Regions from separate parts of the Limosilactobacillus pulli genome, predicted to be linked through region 2. Evidence: predicted binding sites of a transcription regulator. Region 2 holds the regulator's gene; each other region holds the start of a gene.
What was found. Region 2 encodes LexA, which represses DNA repair genes until DNA is damaged. Its sites were predicted from a motif close to CNAACANNTGTTNG; they were not measured.
Positions count from the first base shown of each region.

Region 1 (3,283 bases), on a different contig from region 2:
CATAGTCGGATGCCGGACTGGCCAGAAAAACCATTGGCCCCATTAATTGTTCAGGGTGACCCCATTCACCGGAAGGAATGTGTTCTTTGATTTCTGGACCACGAACTGGATCCTCAGCCAGTGATTTGGTCATATCCGTAAGAATATAACCAGGTGCCAAACCATTGACTTGGATATTGTACTTGGAAAGCGCATCGGCATATGCCTTGGTCAGCCCTAAGACGCCATGCTTGGCTGCCGTGTAGGGGAAGATGAACTTACCGGCACGATAGGACTGCATTGAGCCAATGTTGATGATCTTACCGTGATTCTGCTTAGCCATGTATTTCGCCGCAGCATGTGACATGTGGTAGAGTGCGTTGAGATTTAGATTGATGACCTTATCCCAGTCTTCATCCTTGAATTCCAAGACGTCATTGCGAATCTGAATGCCAGCATTGTTGACCAAAATATCCAGACCGCCCATTTCCTTTACGCATTGTTCGATGATTGAATCGGCACAGTCTGGCTTGGTGATGTCGCATTGCAAAAAGCCGATCTTTTGACCATTGGCTTCTACGGCCTGACGCGTTTCTTCCCAGCCACGCTTGGAATTGGAAACTACGAAGATATTAGCGCCATACATTGAAAGTGCCTTGGAGTAGTTTTGCCCCAAGCCATTGGCACCACCAGTGATCAAGGCAACCTTGCCATCCAGACGAAAGCTTTGTTGATTAAAGACAGTCATAATTAAGCACACCTCTTCTTAAATACTTGCTAAGTGATCTTTTGACTTTAGGAAATCGTTACACCTTATTATAAGCGCTTTCAAAATGATTGCAAGCAGTTTTAGGAAATCGGTTTCCAATTGGGTAGCTTGTCATACAAAAAACGCATCGCTGGCGCAATGATGCCAAGTGATGCGTTTGGATGCAAGCTATTTATTCTGGTTGCGTTTTTGCTGGCGTCGATAACCTAGTCCAAAATGAACCAGTGACTCAGTACCGTTAAAGATACGTTTGATGTTGGAACGGTGCAGCCAGATGATCACAATTGTCAAGAAGCCAGCAATGACTGCCAGAATCCAGTCATGGATGCACAAAGCGATAATAAAGATGGCGGTGATGCCAACGATTCCGGCAGCACTAGCCATGCTGGTCAGTAACAGTACGGTCAGGTAGATCACCCATGCTACTAAAAAAAGCAATGGATTGTAGGCCAACAAGATCCCGGCACTGGTGGCAACGGCCTTGCCGCCATGGAAATGATCAAAAATTGAGCAGGTATGGCCCAAAACGGCAAACAGACCGATCAAAAGCGGACTGACGGTTTGGCTGCAGTGAAAAAAATATGGCTGACAGGCGGCCAGGGTTCCCTTAAACATATCCAAAAACAACACGGTTACCCCGGCTTTAGGTCCTAAGATGCGCAGTGTGTTGGTCGTGCCGATATTGCCACTGCCAAATTGCCGAATATCTTTATGGTAAAAGATCTGACCAATCCACAACCCCCACGGAATTGAACCCAGCAGGTAGGCAATGATGGCCATCAAACAGATTTTTAAAAACATGAACTGATAAAAACTCCCTCAATATGATTGCATAATTGTTATAATAGCACATTGATCGATTACGGCAACTTTACTTTGACAAATTGAAATAATGGGGGCACAAATGTTTGTATAAAGTTTGCCAAAATCTGTTAAATCAGTTATATTAAAAAACGTTACTTAAAAATTGTACGAGGGGGGCCATTCTTTGGCAGAAAAAGAATATCAATACGATGCATCCTCCATTAAGATCCTGAAAGGGCTCGAGGCGGTTCGTAAACGGCCTGGGATGTACATCGGCTCAACTGATACCTATGGCCTGCACCATCTGGTATACGAAATTGTCGACAACGCAGTCGATGAAGCTTTGTCGGGTTTTGGCGATGAGATCAACGTCACGATTGAACCTGACAACTCGATTACGGTCCAAGATCATGGTCGAGGGATGCCAGTTGGAATGCATGCATCAGGTAAGCCAACGCCAGAAGTCATCATGACGGTGCTGCACGCCGGGGGTAAGTTTGGTCAAGATGATGGCTACAAGACATCTGGTGGTCTGCATGGGGTTGGGGCCTCGGTCGTTAATGCCCTGTCTTCCAAGCTGACGCTGACGATTGTGCGCGATCACGTTCGCTACCAGGAAAAATTTGTCGACGGCGGTAATCCAGTCGGTACCCTTAAAAAAATGGGCAATACCCGCGCTGGATCGGGGACCACGGTAACCTTTAAGCCGGATCCAAAAATCTTTTCAACGACGGTCTATAACTACGACACTTTGGCCAGAAGGCTGCGTGAGTCGGCTTTCTTACTCAAGGGGCTGAAGATTACGCTGACCGACAAGCGTGCTGATCAGGAAAAAGAAGAGGTCTTTCAGTTTGAAGATGGCATCAAGGACTTTGTCGACTATTTGAATGAAGACAAAGATACCCTGGGTCAGATCATGTACTTTGATGGCAAGCAGGATAGCGTTGAGGTAGAGGTCGCGGCTCAGTATAATGATGGCTATTCAGAAAACGTCTTAAGCTTTGTCAACAACGTGCGCACTCCAGATGGCGGCACGCATGAAGCTGGTTTTCGCAATGCCTGGACCAAGACTTTCAATGAATATGCCAGAAAAGTCGGTCTGCTAAAAGAACGCGATAAAAACCTGGAAGGATCTGACGTACGTGAAGGCTTGACGGCAGTCGTATCAGTACGAATTCCAGAACGGATTCTCCAGTTTGAGGGTCAGACTAAAGACAAGCTGGGGACGCCAGAAGCCCGGAAGATCGTTGACTCAATCGTCAGCGACCAGCTAAGCTACGTGCTGATGGAAAATGGCGATGAAGCCCAACAGCTGATCCGAAAAGCACTCAAGGCACGTCAGGCACGCGAGGCTGCGCGCAAGGCTCGTGACGAATCACGCGGATCAAAGCGTAAAGGTCGCAAGGAACGCAATCTGTCAGGTAAACTGACCCCGGCTCAATCCAAAGATGCTACCAAAAATGAACTGTTCTTGGTCGAAGGTGACTCAGCCGGTGGTAGTGCCAAGCAGGGGCGTGACCGAAAGTTCCAGGCAATTTTGCCATTACGTGGTAAAGTCCTGAATACAGAAAAGGCTAAACTGGATGATGTCTTGAAAAACGAAGAGCTCAATACGATTATCTACACGGTTGGGGCCGGCGTCGGCAGCGAGTTCAACGTTGCTGATTCCAATTACGATAAGATCATTATCATGACTGATGCCGATGATGATGGGGCCCATATTCAAATTCT
Region 1 covers NZ_CANCWQ010000025.1:9,194-12,476, reverse strand. Annotated here, with positions in the region: gene QOS03_RS07265 (SDR family NAD(P)-dependent oxidoreductase) at 1-727, opposite strand, end outside; gene plsY (glycerol-3-phosphate 1-O-acyltransferase PlsY) at 917-1,549, opposite strand; gene parE (DNA topoisomerase IV subunit B) at 1,737-3,283, shown strand, end outside.
Region 1: the regulator LexA is predicted to act here: its motif matches at 1,646-1,659, upstream of parE (DNA topoisomerase IV subunit B).

Region 2 (3,283 bases):
CTATTGGCTCTGGCCGTTTATCCTAAAAAATTTACGTTCATGGCCAAAGAAGAGCTGTTCAAAGGACGCTTTGCCAGCTGGTTTCTGCGCAAGCTGGGTGCCTTTCCCGTCAACCGCAAAAATCCCGGTCCCTCTGCCATCAAAACTCCGGTCAGGCTACTGAAAAACAGTGATCGCTCAACCATCATCTTCCCGACTGGCTCGCGCTATTCCAGCAAGATCAAAGGCGGCGCGCTGATCATTGCCAAAATGGCCAACGTGCCGCTGGTGCCCGCCGTCTACCAAGGGCCATTGAAGCTAAGCAGCATCTTCAAACGGCAAAAGCGCAAGATCAGTTTTGGCGAGCCAATCTATATTGACCGTAAAATGCGGCTGACCGATGAGAATCAACAGGAATTGGAACGCCAGATGCAATTGGCATTCGATCAACTGGACGACGAGCTTGATCCCAATTACCACTACTATATGCCAGAAAAGCCCAAAAACGATGACTTTTAATCAAGCTTAAAGTCCTGACCTTAGCCTGGCAGCTGGCCAACCATAATCGGTCAGACTGGTCAGGATTGGCACCAATACTAATCAAAAAGGATCGATGCAGTGCACCGGTCCTTTTTGATTACTATTTGCCTGCTTTACGCGCTTGGGCCTTCATCGCTTGCATCATTTGGTGCAGTTTGCGATCTGAAGGTTTTTGGCCCATCTGCATCATCATCGTCCGCAGCATATCTTCAGAAATCGGCGGATTGTTACGCAGGTAGTTTTCCATGTATTTCCGAGCACCAAAGAAGCCAACCAAAAGGCCAACCAGCAGTGCCAGGATGATCAACATGATACTAAGCCCAGTACTCATGGATTTTTCCCCCTTATTTTAGATAACGATACTAATGTTACACGATATCGGCGTCAAATAAAAGGCGCATTCGATGAATTAGTCATCACGCAGCCCTTTTTTACGTTGAATCTGCCGAACTTTTTCCGGAGTGACCTCTTTGCCATCCTTATCAAAGATCCGCATCATTTCAATATTTGAGCGAAAAGCTTCCCGGAAATTCTTCAGATATTGATCACGCAGCTGTTTGCGTTCAGCTTTTTCGGCCGCAGTCAGTCCTTCTGTTTTGTTTTTATGCGCCAGCTCATTGATTCGTTTGAGCAGCTTTTCTTGTGCTTTTGAATCAGCCATAATTTTCTTCCCCTCTGCCTTAAACAGCGATTTTTACGTTACTTAGTGTAGCGAACGCCGCATTATTTAGCAAGCAATCCGCGCCGTTAAGTTTCAACGAACGTATGTTTGAAAACATTTGGCAAGTGTGATATAATTACTCCAAATCTGAAAATGAGGTGGCAACATGGTAAAAACAGCAGCCAGCAAGCAAATGGCCGTTCTCAGCTACATTCATCAACAGGTCGCCACTCACGGCTATCCGCCAACCGTTCGCGAAATCTGTAAAGCTGTCGGCCTTTCATCTACATCTACCGTTCACGGGCATATCAATCGGCTTATCAAGAAGGGGTACCTGCAAAAGGATCCTTCCAAGCCGCGTGCCCTAGAGATTACGCCCGCCGGCATGGATGTCTTGGGAATTGCGCCAAAGCAGGAAAAAATTCCATTGTTAGGAATCGTTGCTGCCGGTGAGCCGATTCTCGCGGTCGAAGATGCAACCGATTATTTCCCGATACCGCCTTCGATTCCGGATCATAACGATCTGTTTATGCTGCAGATTCAAGGTAATTCCATGGTCAACATGGGGATCTTAAACGGCGACAAGGTTATCGTTCGTAAACAGGATGCCGCTAAAAACGGCGATATCGTAATTGCCATGAATGATGACAATGAGGCTACCTGCAAGCGTTTCTTCAAGGAAAACGGTCATTATCGCCTGCAGCCGGAAAATGACACAATGGCCCCGATCATCCTGGACCGGGTAACTATTTTAGGCAAAGTCGTCGGGCTTTTCCGCGACAGCATCTACTAAAAAAGAGATGGGGCAATTCCCACCTCTTTTTTTGTTTTGCTAATCTATCGGCTCTTTTGCATCAGCTTTTTGACTGCTGGAACTGACCGCATCGGGAACGTCTACTTGATGCCCAAACTCCTTTAAGATCTGTTGGTCGTTTTCATTAGGATTTTTCACCTTGCAGGCAACCTCATCCAGATCAACGCGCCAGACATGAACCTGCTTTACCATGTCCTCCGTTAGCGGATGCGGCATTCGTGCCACGTAATGGTGCATCATTACAGTCAGTGCGTGTACTTTGTCTTCAGCTGCCGTCAATTCTTTAACCGTTCCCTTGCCAATTACGCTATGGAAACTGGCACTGAAAAGGCAGTCCCGCACTGCCGGAAGCAGTTGATAGTCGCTTTCCATCTCAACACCAATATGCGGATTAGCCTGCATCAAACGAGCGCGCTGACCGGCCGCATTCCCATGAAAGTAAAGATGAAAATGTTGCTGCTCATCCAATTCATAGCCAAAGTGGACCGGAACGACATACACCGATTCGTCATCCTGTACGCCGAGCCGCGCAATATCGCAATGCGCCATCACCCATTCAACCGTCATCGGATCAAAATAGATATCATTTCTCATCAAAAAGCGCCTCTTTTATAATCGTTTTTTAATAAATTACTGAAACTTGAAAGCCTAGAATCACGGCTAATCACCGTGACTCTAGGCTTTCTCGCGTAAAAAATAGAAAACGCAAGAACTCTCACGTTATACTTAAGTCATACCAAACTAAGTAGAAAAGAGTCTTGCGCGATGAAAAGTATAACCCAAATTCAAGCAAAAAACGACACTAAGCGCCTAATTTCCTCCTTTCTCCACCTGATTGGTCTAGGTCAGCTTAGTAAGCAGGTTAATTTTAAACGGCACTCCGCAATTTCTTTGACCATGATTGTCGCTTGGCTATTCGAGGCCCGTTTTAGTCGGCGCTCGCTTTACCGGGCGCAATCCAGTCCTAACTTTAGTCCCCGGACGGCCCGCAATGTCCTCAATGATGGGCGAATCAACTGGCAAAAATTATTGTGCTTAGTGGCGGTGAAGCTGATCGGTACCTTGCGACCGGTGGTCGACCAACGGCGGCGATTAGCGCTAATCGTCGATACCTTAATTTCCCGTCCATATTCAGTCAAAACGGAATTACTAGCGCGGACGTTTGATCATGACCACCACCAGTATTTGACCGGCTATCGGAACCTAACAATTGGCTGGAGTGATGGTAATACCTTTTTGCCCGTTAATTTCGCCTTAATGTCAACGCGAAAGAAGCAGAATCTGGTTGG
Region 2 covers NZ_CANCWQ010000006.1:40,595-43,877, reverse strand. Annotated here, with positions in the region: gene QOS03_RS03175 (lysophospholipid acyltransferase family protein) at 1-498, shown strand, start outside; gene QOS03_RS03170 (YneF family protein) at 620-850, opposite strand; gene QOS03_RS03165 (DUF896 domain-containing protein) at 929-1,180, opposite strand; gene lexA (transcriptional repressor LexA) at 1,347-1,973, shown strand; gene QOS03_RS03155 (pyridoxamine 5'-phosphate oxidase family protein) at 2,013-2,588, opposite strand; gene QOS03_RS03150 (IS4 family transposase) at 2,760-3,283, shown strand, end outside.

Region 3 (3,283 bases), on a different contig from region 2:
TTAGCCAGGGCCTTAAAGTCCTTGACCGTAAATTCAGTATCATGCTCAACCTTACCAGTATCTTCGGCTGGCTTAACGGCACTAATCGCTTCTTGAATCGGCTTGATGATGGTTTTGGGCACGATATGATGGGCCTGATTGTAGGCTTCTTGAATTTCACGCCGCCGCTTGGTCTCATCGATGGCACCCTGCATTGAATCGGTAATCGTATCGGCGTACATGATAACCTGACCGTTAGCATTACGGGCAGCCCGCCCAATGGTTTGAATCAAGGAGCGTTCATTGCGCAGAAAGCCTTCCTTATCCGCATCTAAAATTGCGACCAGCGAAACTTCCGGAATATCCAGACCTTCCCGCAACAGGTTGATTCCGACTAAAACATCAAACTTGCCTAACCGGAGCTCACGAATAATCTGAGTTCGCTCCAATGTCTTAATGTCACTGTGCAGATATTTGACTTTTAAGCCCAGATCCTTTAGATAGTCGGTCAGATCCTCTGACATCTTTTTAGTCAGAGTCGTAATCAAGACGCGCTCGTTCTTTTCGATCCGCTGATTGATCTCACCAACCAGATCATCAATCTGTCCCATAACTGGCCGAACCTCAACCTTAGGATCCAAAAGTCCGGTTGGCCGGATAATCTGTTGAACAACATGATCAGTCTGGGCCAGTTCATAAGGGCCTGGTGTGGCTGACATGTAGATAACCTGATTGATTCGTTCTTCAAACTCGCTTAGTCTCAGTGGCCGGTTGTCTAAAGCACTTGGCAGCCGGAATCCATAATCGATCAGCTGCTGCTTACGAGCGCGGTCACCATTATACATCCCACGTACTTGTGGCATGGTCTGATGTGATTCGTCAACGACCAGCAGAAAATCCTTAGGGAAAAAGTCCAACAGCGTAAATGGTGGCTCGCCGGGCTTTCTGCCATCCATGAAGCGCGAATAGTTTTCAATACCGTTGGTGTAGCCCATCTCGCGCATCATTTCAATATCATAGGTCGTCCGTTGCTGAATCCGTTCCGCTTCCAACGGCTTGCCTTCTTTAGTAAATTTTGCAACCTGCTCTTTCATCTCAGCTTCAATCTGTGGTAAGGCAGTATCCATAATATCGTCACTGGTTAAAAAGTGCGTAGCCGGGAAAATCGAAACCTGTTCACGATCACCGATAATCTCGCCAGTCAAAGCATCGACTTCACGAATTCGATCGATCTCATCGCCAAAAAACTCAACGCGCAGTGCTCGCTGGTCACACGAAGCTGGAAAGATCTCGACAACGTCGCCATGAACGCGAAAACGGCCACGCTGAAAATCAATATCGTTGCGATCAAACTGAATCTCGACCAGGTCTCTAAGCAGCTGGTTACGCTCGATTTCTTGACCAACGTGCAGCGACAAGACATGATCACGATATTCGCGCGGATCACCCAAACCAAAAATACTGGAAACCGAAGCGACAACGATTACGTCATTGCGTTCCAAAAGCGCGCTGGTGGCTGCATGCCTCAATTTATCGATCTCATCATTAATTGAGGCATCCTTTTCAATATAGGTGTCACTGGATGGTACATAGGCTTCCGGCTGATAGTAGTCATAATAGGAAACAAAATACTCAACTGCATTGTTGGGGAAGAACTTTTTCATCTCACCATACAGCTGACCGGCCAGAGTCTTGTTGTGCGACAAAATCAGTGTTGGCTTGTTGTTTTGGGCAATGACGTTTGAGATCGTAAACGTCTTGCCAGTCCCGGTTGCCCCCAGCAGAATCTGGGCATGCTCGCCTTCTTTAAGACCTTGCGTCAACTGAGCAATGGCCTCGGGCTGATCACCGGTTGGCCGGTAGTCAGAAACCAGTTCAAATGGTCGATCAGGCTGACGATAAATCAAAAGAATTCCTCCTTGTTGACGACAGCAGGATTCGCTGATTCTGCCGTCGCATAAAATCGGTACAAGTTTAGCACACGAACGTTTATTCGTCTAACGATTTGCTCCTGCCTTAAAAATAAAAAGCCGCCTGATTTGGCAGCTTAAGCTCTTTAGTTTGATTGGTGCGCAGCTCGTTCCTCCATATCTGGCACAACGCGGGCAATATAGTCTGGCAGCTTCTCTAAGGTTGGCAGCGCCTTATTGTGCTTGTACATCCGTGAGTTGGCCATTCCTTGCCGATTGATCCAAACGTTATGCCAAGACCGATCAGCAGCTGGCTTGATATCTTGCCAATAATCACTGCCGATATGTGCATGAGCCTGTTGGTCAAGGTTGAGCTTTTCGCTGACCAGATCAAATAAGGCTGCCTGTGGCTGGTAATCCTGTACTTGTTCAGCAGTCAAGATGCCATCCAGCCATTCATTCAATTCCTGCAGCTGAGCTTGAGCAATATCATTGTCGGTATTGGCAATCGCATACAGTTTATTATGACGCTTTAATACCGGCAGCGCCTTTAAAGCATCGTTGAATGGATGCAGTTCTTTTTGGGCGGCCAGCAGCTCGTCATAGTGACGACCAAACCAGCCGCGGTCATTAAATTGCACGTCCATCAGCATTAAGGTCTGCTTTAAGATCGTCTTTTGATCCTGGTATGCCTGGCCATACTGTAAGCGAGCCTGGTAGAAGCGGTAAGCCGAAACAACCTGTTCTTCATCCAGTTCTGGCTCTTTGGCAAGTGCTTTTAATGCATCAAAAAATGGCGTTTCATCCAATAGCGTGCCATTAACGGCAAAAGTCAAAATCATTGGCAATTGACCCCTTTTTAAATTATTCTTCACTTAGTATAGCGCATTTTTAATCATCATGACGCTGTTGGGTAGCTAATTTACCCATCAGATAAAACTGCAGTCCCGTAGCTGCCAGATAAATCAGCAGCATGGCCGCCATCCAGCCCATATGATGACCGGCCAGACAAAAGCCGCCGACAAACATGGCAAAATTAGCCAGGCCCGACAGTAGAATCTGACCATCAATTCGACGGCGCGTTGGCTTATCCATTTAAAATCCCCCTTGCAGTAGCGTTGAACTAAATTATAGGCGATCAAGTTCAAAAATGCATTTATTTGTCAAATCAGAAAAAACGTGAAAAAATTAATTATATCTATTCAGTATCGGAAAGGAAGTTGGCCATGTTTGTTACGCCAGCCATGTGCAAAGGATTGGAGCGTGAGTATCTGACCTACCGCTTTAATCGGCATACCAATTATCTAACCGGATTCTTTCGCTCACCACTTTTAAAGCCCGGACAGACCGAGTTTATCTTTCGGCCCACTAAAACAACCATCGCAGCTTATGAT
Region 3 covers NZ_CANCWQ010000011.1:30,388-33,670, reverse strand. Annotated here, with positions in the region: gene uvrB (excinuclease ABC subunit UvrB) at 1-1,886, opposite strand, end outside; gene QOS03_RS04950 (HAD family hydrolase) at 2,036-2,731, opposite strand; gene QOS03_RS04945 (hypothetical protein) at 2,781-2,984, opposite strand; gene QOS03_RS04940 (hypothetical protein) at 3,116-3,283, shown strand, end outside.
Region 3: the regulator LexA is predicted to act here: its motif matches at 1,962-1,975, upstream of uvrB (excinuclease ABC subunit UvrB).